One region of the uncultured Sulfitobacter sp. genome, then DNA from elsewhere that is predicted to be linked to it. Evidence: riboswitches for the same ligand, from Rfam matches in the RefSeq annotation. Region 1 holds a riboswitch; the other holds the start of a gene.
The links. A riboswitch is a leader RNA that binds a small molecule or an ion and turns the genes downstream of it on or off. The one in region 1 is predicted to bind cobalamin.
Positions count from the first base shown of each region.

Region 2: it holds a riboswitch for cobalamin, as region 1 does, so the genes downstream of both, nrdH (glutaredoxin-like protein NrdH) here and AADJ11_RS18165 (DUF1636 domain-containing protein) in region 1, are expected to answer to the same signal.

Region 1 is NZ_CAXHZD010000008.1:17,103-21,297, forward strand. It holds gene AADJ11_RS18150 (iron ABC transporter permease) at 1-271, opposite strand, end outside; gene AADJ11_RS18155 (ABC transporter substrate-binding protein) at 278-1,213, opposite strand; gene AADJ11_RS18160 (ABC transporter ATP-binding protein) at 1,228-2,010, opposite strand; gene AADJ11_RS18165 (DUF1636 domain-containing protein) at 2,007-2,414, opposite strand; cobalamin riboswitch at 2,535-2,752, opposite strand; gene AADJ11_RS18170 (hypothetical protein) at 3,124-3,681, opposite strand; gene AADJ11_RS18175 (ComF family protein) at 3,684-4,195, opposite strand, start outside.
Region 2 is NZ_CAXHZD010000003.1:214,909-219,103, forward strand. It holds gene AADJ11_RS11645 (SDR family oxidoreductase) at 1-310, shown strand, start outside; gene AADJ11_RS11650 (sodium:proton antiporter) at 455-2,269, shown strand; cobalamin riboswitch at 2,387-2,579, shown strand; gene nrdH (glutaredoxin-like protein NrdH) at 2,682-2,903, shown strand; gene nrdI (class Ib ribonucleoside-diphosphate reductase assembly flavoprotein NrdI) at 2,910-3,326, shown strand; gene nrdE (class 1b ribonucleoside-diphosphate reductase subunit alpha) at 3,308-4,195, shown strand, end outside.

The sequences.
Region 1 (4,195 bases):
ACCCCGCCCCGACAAAACAGGCGAGGATGGCGCGCGGGAACCGGATATCCCAAACGATAGCCTCGCGGCCCTTAGACCAATCAACGGCAATCGTGTCTGGGGCAATCTTGTTGATCAAAATGCCGCAGACGGTTTCCAAAGGGACCGCGATGGCCCCGACGCTTACAGCAATCGACAACGATCCCAAAAGTGCCAGCACGCCAAAGATGCCGGTGATCCAAAGATCGCGGGATGGTCTGGGAGAGTGTATCGATTGCTGTTTTTGGGTCATGTCAGATCACTCAGCCCGAAATGCAGCGGCAAGTGTTTTGACGGCTTCGATGTTGCGCGGCCCAGGCGTTGCTTCGACATATTCAAGCACCACGAACCGATCATTGCGCACCGCGTCGATATCCGCGAACGCAGGATTGGACATCATGAATTCGCGCTTTTGATCTGCTGTGACCTCGCCATAGTTCACGATCACGATGAACTCAGGGTTACGCTCGACCACTGCCTCCCAGCCGACAGTTGCCCAGCTTTTTTCAAAGTCGTTCATGATGTTGGTACCGCCTGCGGCCTCGATCAGGGCATTTGGCATAGCGTATGCCCCTGCCGTGAACGGCGCGTCTTCACCGCTGTCATAGACAAACACCCGTGGAGCAGTTTCCAGCGCGGGTAGGTCGGCGAGGAATGTTTGCAGTGCCATCTGGTAGCTTTCGATCAACGCCTCAGCGCGGTCGGATACATCAAAGATCGCACCCAGATTGTGCAGATCATTATACATGTCGTCCATAGATGCCGCGTCTTTTTCGCCGACGTGGACGCAGCTTTCGGTCAGCTCATAAACTTGGATGCCGAAGGGGGCCAAGGTCTCTGGTGTCACTTCGCCGCCAACCCTCATGCCATAATTCCAGCCCGCAAAGAAGAAGTCCGCATCAGCCCCGATCAACACTTCTTTGGACGGGTATTTCGCCGATAGCTCGGGCAATTCTTCGACACCGGCGGTCATGTCTTCGTCCAACGTCTTCCAACCGGATATTCCAGTGTAGCCAACCATGTTATCTGCAAGGCCAAGGACCAGCATCATTTCGGTCAGGTTCACATCGTTGGAAATGGCGGCCTGTGGTGGGGCATCGAACGTCACGACGCGGTTACAGCTTTGCACGGTGGTTTGGGCGATAGAAGACCCTGCCATCAAAAGGGCTGCCAGTGTTGTTAGTGTAAGTTTCATATTAAGGTTCCTTTTCAATCTGGAAGGTTAAATGTGAAATGAGGGGCCCCGCTGGGGGCAAGGGTTTCACGCCGCGCATCAACGCGAAACGTGTTCGAAACGAGGGTGTCGGTCAGTAACGTTTGCGGCGTACCAAAGCCTTGTGGATGCCCGTCTTTGAGGACAAGCACATCATCACAAACGCTCACAGCCATGTTCAGGTCATGCAGCGACACCACGATGGTCATGCCCAAACTGCGAATCAGCGACACGACTTCAAGCTGGTGGCGCACATCAAGATGGTTCGTCGGTTCATCAAGGATCAAGACCTGAGGTTCCTGGGCCAAAGCCCGCGCCACCATTACGCGCTGGCGTTCACCGCCGGACAATGTGCCAAAGTCACGGTGCGCCAAGGGGTGCAAACCAAGGGTGTCCAAGACGTAATCAACAACTTTCTCGTCGCTCGCCCCCGATGCGGCAAAGCCTGACCGATGCGGTGTTCTGCCCAGTTGCACGATCTCTTGAACGGTCAGTCCGAATGCCGAAGCCTGTTCCTGCAAGACTGCTGCGGTCCGCCTGGCGGCGTCACGAGCCGACATGGACCAGATGTCTTGTCCGCCCACGCGAACCTGCCCTGTCTTGGGGTGTTGAAACCGATAGAGAAGCCGCAGCAAAGTAGATTTTCCCGCACCATTCGGCCCCACCACACCCAAAACCCTTCCCGCAGCAACGCTGAAGGTTGTGGGGTGCAGCACTGGTTGGCCCGAATTGGTCGGTGCCCAACTCACACCGTTCACCTCAAGATCAGCGGCGTTCATGATGCGCGCACGTCACTGGCTTCCATTGCGATCATCGCAGAGGGCACCCTTGCAAGTGTGGATTTACGTAGCTTGCCTGGACGATCTACCGAAGAACACCAACCGTCGTATAAGTGGGCATACTGCCGTGCGAAGGTGACAAGATCGTTGATGTCCACTTTTGGGTCGACATCGCCGAACAAATAGGTCGCTTTGCGGCTGCCATGATAGGCGACCGTGCAGAGCCGATCGCAGCCCGCCATGCAGGCCACACCCGATATTTCGAAATCTTCGGAGATCGTATCCCCAGCCGCTGCAATTGCGGCTCCTAGCTTTTCGATCAACTCGAATCCTGGGCGGCAGTCCGTGCCTTTATGCCTGCAGGGTGTGCAGACGGTTATCTTGTGGTTTTGGTGCGTGATCATATCGCCCTCCGCGAATATGCGGGGCGCAGGGCAGACATGTTTTAAAGCACGGGAATTTCCGTGTCGCCATCATGATCTCCTAACCAGACACCCCGTCTGGGTTGAGTTACATTTACGGCACCTATTGGTGTCGTTGATGGCAGGTCTCCTGACTTACGGATCAGCGTTCGCCCGAACCTTCCCAAGCCTAAGGCTCAGTGGTGTTCATCGGGGTCACTCACCGCTCACAGTTGCGGGGGCAGTTACGGTTTCGGCGCTTAGCAGCTCTTCCTTACCGTATTCCCTTTTCATCCCAGACGCATGTTCAGCGGCTGGAAACCATCTGAATTACTACTGGTAGAAAGTGGGTAGTAGGTCAAGACACTATGTCTACAGTCAGTTCTGTTTTGTTTGCTCGGCGCTTGGCCTAATTGTTTTTTGGACCTGACCTCAAAAGCCGCCATTCATCCAACGTTCAGCATCGGTCAAAGAGGGCTCTCACCCGGCATTAGCTGCAACATGAATGAACGGCCACCTTGAAAGACTACGCCAAATGTGACAACTGGTCCCTGCCCCGGTAGGTCATCGCTTTACGGATCAAATTTTCACATATTGAATATTATGCGACTTTGATCAGACGATAAGATTCTCCGTGAAAGTCCGACATGAGCAAGTAGAGGTGTCACCCTCGCCTGAAAGTGGAAGCCAGATTGCTGGAAATTTAAGTGAGTCAGATAGCCATATTAGATTGAATACCAGCCAACTGACTGACACGCTCGCCAAGACGTATCTTCCGATCAGCTGTCTTTCTCGCACCGTCACTCATGAAGCTTACCAGATCGAGAACATCACCACCCTGCTTCACGTTCAGGAATTTTGTTTCTCTATTCACAAAAACGACACTCTTTTTACCCTGTGATAACAGCTCGAAAACATTGCTTAATGTGCCTGTGCTGGCAGCGTCCCAAAGCATCAGACCAAACTCTGCACGTTCAGCCATTTCGATATCTTTGGCAGTGAAATAGGCTCTGGTTCCAGGTTGGGCCGAAGACTTAACTCGGTGGACCTTCCAGTCGCCAAGGTTGTTCCTTGGCATTTCACCAGTGCAGAACACAGTCACATCTGATGCAGATTGAGCAAGAAGTTCGGCTTGGATCGATGCGTCCGCCCCGTTCGCGTCGCCGACGATAACCGGCATTCCTTCGCGGACAATGTTTGCGATACGCTCTACGAACAGCGGATGAAGGCGCTTGATCTTGATTGAACCTGCGATGAATACTGTCTGCATCGTTATCTCCATGTCAGGGCGGCCACGTATACATTTCCGATCTTACTATAGCCCGAAAGTAGTTCACAAACAGCCTCCATTGTTGCCCCAGAATGATAGAGATCATCCACTATCAAAGCATTCCAAGTTCCATCGTTGCCGATCCTTTTTTGGAGAAGGAAACGGCCCCTTAAGGTCTCTTCTTTTTCTTCCTTAGTACTCATATTCTTAAGCGAGTTTGAGTTTGCGGCTACTGCTGACTTGATGATCATGTCGTCGAAAAAAGGTGCCTTGATACGTTCTGCAATCGCTGCCGCGACCTCATGAACGGGTTGCCGGTTGCGTGCATTTGAGGCTGGAGCAGGGACCACCAAGCCGATCTTACCCAAATGAGGGAGGATGTACTTGATGACGGCTTTTGCCAGCGGCTGGACTTGATCGAAATCCTGCCTGTACTTGAGCTGGTAAACTGCCTCGCCTGCTTCTGTTCTGACAGTGTCAAACGTCGCATAACCTTGTTCGTTGTGGCCGGTGA
Region 2 (4,195 bases), on a different contig from region 1:
AGCGGCGGGCGTGAAACGCTTTGTCATGCTCAGCTCGGTCGGGGCGGATCAGGAAAACCCGTCAGGCGATCTGGCCCACTACATCAAGGCCAAGCACGCCGCTGATGAGCACCTGAAAGCATCCGGCTTAACTTATGCCATTCTGCGCCCCGTTGCCCTGACAGATGACCCGCGCAGCGATAACGTGATCTTGGGCGACGACGTGGACACATCAGCCGAGGCGTCGCGCCGGGATGTTGCCGATGTTCTGGCCGATGCCGCAATCAGCGGGCAATACGACGGGATGGCGCTGAATATGCAATCGGCCTGATCTGCTGATTGAACCATCCCCCACTTTACGAACGCGCGGGCACCCAACGGTGTCCGCGTTTTTGTGTTTGCCCCTAGACCTGTGACAACCGGAATATTTATTGCCTCGCGCCCGTCACATGCTATTTCAAACCACCAACAATAGATGGATCACATTGTGGCAACAGAAACGCTTGGCGCGCTGAACCCCGTAACGGCAATCGCATTGGTCGGTGCCATAGGCGTTGGATCGCAATGGATCGCATGGCGTCTGCGCATGCCTGCAATCGTACTGATGCTGGTCGCCGGTATTCTGATCGGGCCGGTGTTTGGCATCTTTGATCCCGCCCGCGATATCGGGCCGTTGATGGCCCCCATGATCTCCATCGCCGTGGCGATCATCCTGTTCGAGGGCGGTCTGTCGTTGAACTTTCACACGCTGCAAGACGCGGTTGGCGGGGTCAGGCGGTTGGTCTATATCGGCGCGCCTTTGGGGTGGCTAATGGCCGCGCTGTCGCTGCATTATGTGGCGGGGCTTAGCTGGTCCAGCTCGGCCGTGTTTGGTGGCATCATGATCGTCACCGGCCCCACCGTGATCGCGCCGCTTCTGCGCACCGCGCGGCTGTCGCGCCGCCCCGCGACCCTGCTGCAATGGGAAGCCATCATTAACGATCCGATCGGGGCCTTGGCCGCTGTCTTGGCGTTCGAGGTCGTGCTGGCGCTGAACACGGCCACCACGGCGTCCGAGGCGATGATCGAACTGCTGCTCGGGGCTGCCGTGGCAACCGCTGCCGGCGTGGCGGCTGGCGTCGGCCTGTCGCGCGGGTTCAAACGCGGCTGGGTGCCGGAATATATGAAAGTACCCGTGCTTTTCGCCTTGTTGCTGGGGGTGTTCGCCGCATCTGACGCCGTGCTGCATGAAAGCGGGCTGCTGGCCGTGACGATCATGGGGATCGTGATCGCGAACTCAAAACTGCCCAGCTACGAAGAGCTGCGCCGCTTCAAGGAACACGCGACCGTGCTGTTGGTGTCGGGCGTGTTTATCCTGCTTGCTGCGGGTCTGGATGTGGACGCGCTTGGCAATCTTGATTGGCGCGCGGCGGCGTTTGTGGCCGTGGTCGTGCTGGTCGCGCGCCCGCTGACGGTGTTTATCTCGCTTATCGGCTCTGGCATTCCGTTTCGCGAAAAGCTGCTGGTCGCCTTGACCGGACCACGCGGTGTGGTTCTGGTCGCCGTGGCGGGCCTTTTCGGGGAACGCTTGCTCAGCCTTGGCTTTGAAGACGCCGCCTTGATTGCACCGCTGGCATTCGCCCTTGTGGCGGTGACGGTCGTGGTCAACGGATTTACCCTCGCGCCTTTTGCGCGGCTGTTGGGGCTGGCGGGTGCCGATGTGCCGGGCGTCGTGATCATCGGCGGGGCGGATTGGACAACCGCGCTGGCCGAGGTGCTGCGCAAGGCCGAAGTGCCCGTTTTGATGACCGATCCGAACTTCATCCGCCTGCGCAAAGCACGCGCTGCGGGCATCGATACATTCTCGGGTGATATCCTGTCAGAGGCCGCAGAACAGCGGGTCGAGCTGGTCAGCTATGCCACCCTGATCGCGGCCACGGATAACGACGCCTATAACACGCTGGTGACCACGGACCTTGCCCCGGAATTCGGGCGTGAAAACGTGTTTCAGGTGATGCGCGAACGTGCCGACAGCAGCCGCCACCAATTGCCCCGCACCTTGGGGGGGCGCCCCCTCGGCCTAGAGGCCACCCACGCCGAGCTTGAGAAATTGATGGCTGCCGGATGGACCTTCCGCATCACAAAACTATCCGAGGAATTTACGCTCGACGATTGGCGCAACGAGACGCCGGACGGAAAATTACTTGCCCGGATTACGGCGAACGGCACCATTCGCTTTATCCGCAAGAACGAGGACTTCAAAGGCGCACCGGGCCTGCGCATCATCGCCTTGCGCCCACCTGAGGAGTGATGCATATCGGCGGGGGCTTGGCATTGCTCAAGGGTAAATCCCCGCCGCTGCGGTCTGATCACAGAAAAATTTACCCGATCCCAATAACAGCATATTGACACCAAACGGCATTACACCCCAATATGTAGTTGCTTTGGTTCCTGCGGCGCGAGTCGCAGGCTAAGAGGGAAACCGGTGTGATACCGGTGCTGCCCCCGCAACTGTAAGCGGCAAGTGTTGGCCTATGACCCACTGATGCACCCGCATCGGGAAGGAGGCCCCCACATCCGAGCCGTGAGCCAGGAGACCTGCCTTGGCACGATACGAACCACCGCGAGCGGAGGGCTTGAGGACGTGTTGAAGGTTGTGGCCGTGTTGGCCTATGCCCCGCGCGCCCCCGTCCCTTTGCACCACAACAGATAGGGATATGGGCATGACCATCACAGTTTATTCGAAACCCGCTTGCGTGCAATGCACCGCCACCACCCGTGCGCTGGATATGCGCGGTTTGGAATACCGTGTGATCGACCTGACACAAGATGCCGAAGCCATGCAAAGCGTGACCGAAATGGGCTACCGTCAGGTGCCTGTCGTGGTCGCGGGTGATGCGCATTGGGCGGGTTTCCGGCCCGACATGATTGGTCAGTTGGCCTGACCGGCAATGGGCGGGCTGGTCTATTATTCGTCGGCAACGGGCAATACCGCGCGGCTGGTTGCAGCGCTTGGGATTGATGCCATGCGCATTCCCATTCGCCCGTCTGATCCGATGCCAGCCCCTGCCCGCCCCTTTGTGCTGGTCTGCCCAACATTCGCCGATGGCGCAGGGCGCGGCGCGGTGCCCAAACAGGTGATCCGCTTTTTGAATGAACCGACACGCCGCGCGCTGCTGCGCGGTGTGATCGGTGCGGGAAACCGTAACTTTGGCGCGACCTTTGCGCTGTCGGGCGACGTGATCGCCAAGAAATGCAACGTGCCCGTGCTCACAAGGTTTGAGCTGGCAGGCACGGACCTAGACATCGCCCGCATTCGCGACGGGCTGGACAAATTTTGGAGAACAGAATGCTTGATGACGGTATGACCGCTGGGCTGGACTATCACGCGCTGAACGCGATGCTGAACCTATATGACGAGGCGGGGCACATCCGTTTTGACGCCGACCGCAAGGCCGCGCGCGAATACTTTTTGCAGCATGTGAACCAGAACACCGTGTTCTTCCACTCGCTTGAGGAAAAGCTCGGGTATCTCGTCGACGAAGGCTATTACGAGGCCGCGGTGCTGAAGGCCTATCCAGCCGAATTCCTGCGCGAGATTTGGGACACGGCATTCAAGCAAAAATTCCGGTTTCCAACCTTTCTGGGCGCGTTCAAATATTACACCTCCTACACGCTGAAAACCCGTGACGGGAAACGGTTCCTGGAACGCTACGAGGACCGCGTTGTGATGACTGCGCTGACGCTGGCGCAGGGCGATCAGACCCAAGCGATGGCGTTCATGCATGAAATTCTGTCGGGCCGTTTCCAACCCGCCACACCGACATTTCTGAACGCGGGCAAGCAAAGCCGGGGCGAGCTGATCTCGTGTTTCCTGCTGCGTCTTGAGGACAACATGGAAAGCATCGGGCGCGGCATCAACTCTGCCCTGCAGCTTAGTAAACGCGGCGGTGGCGTGGCCTTGATGCTGACCAACGTGCGCGAACATGGAGCCCCGATCAAGGGGATCGAAAACCAGTCCTCAGGCGTGATCCCGGTGATGAAACTGCTTGAGGATTCATTCTCCTACGCCAACCAGCTTGGTGCACGCCAAGGTGCAGGTGCTGTGTATCTGAATGCGCATCATCCTGATATCTTTCAGTTTTTGGACACCAAGCGTGAAAACGCGGACGAGAAAATTCGCATCAAGACGCTCAGCCTTGGCGTGGTTATCCCCGACATCACCTTTGAATTGGCC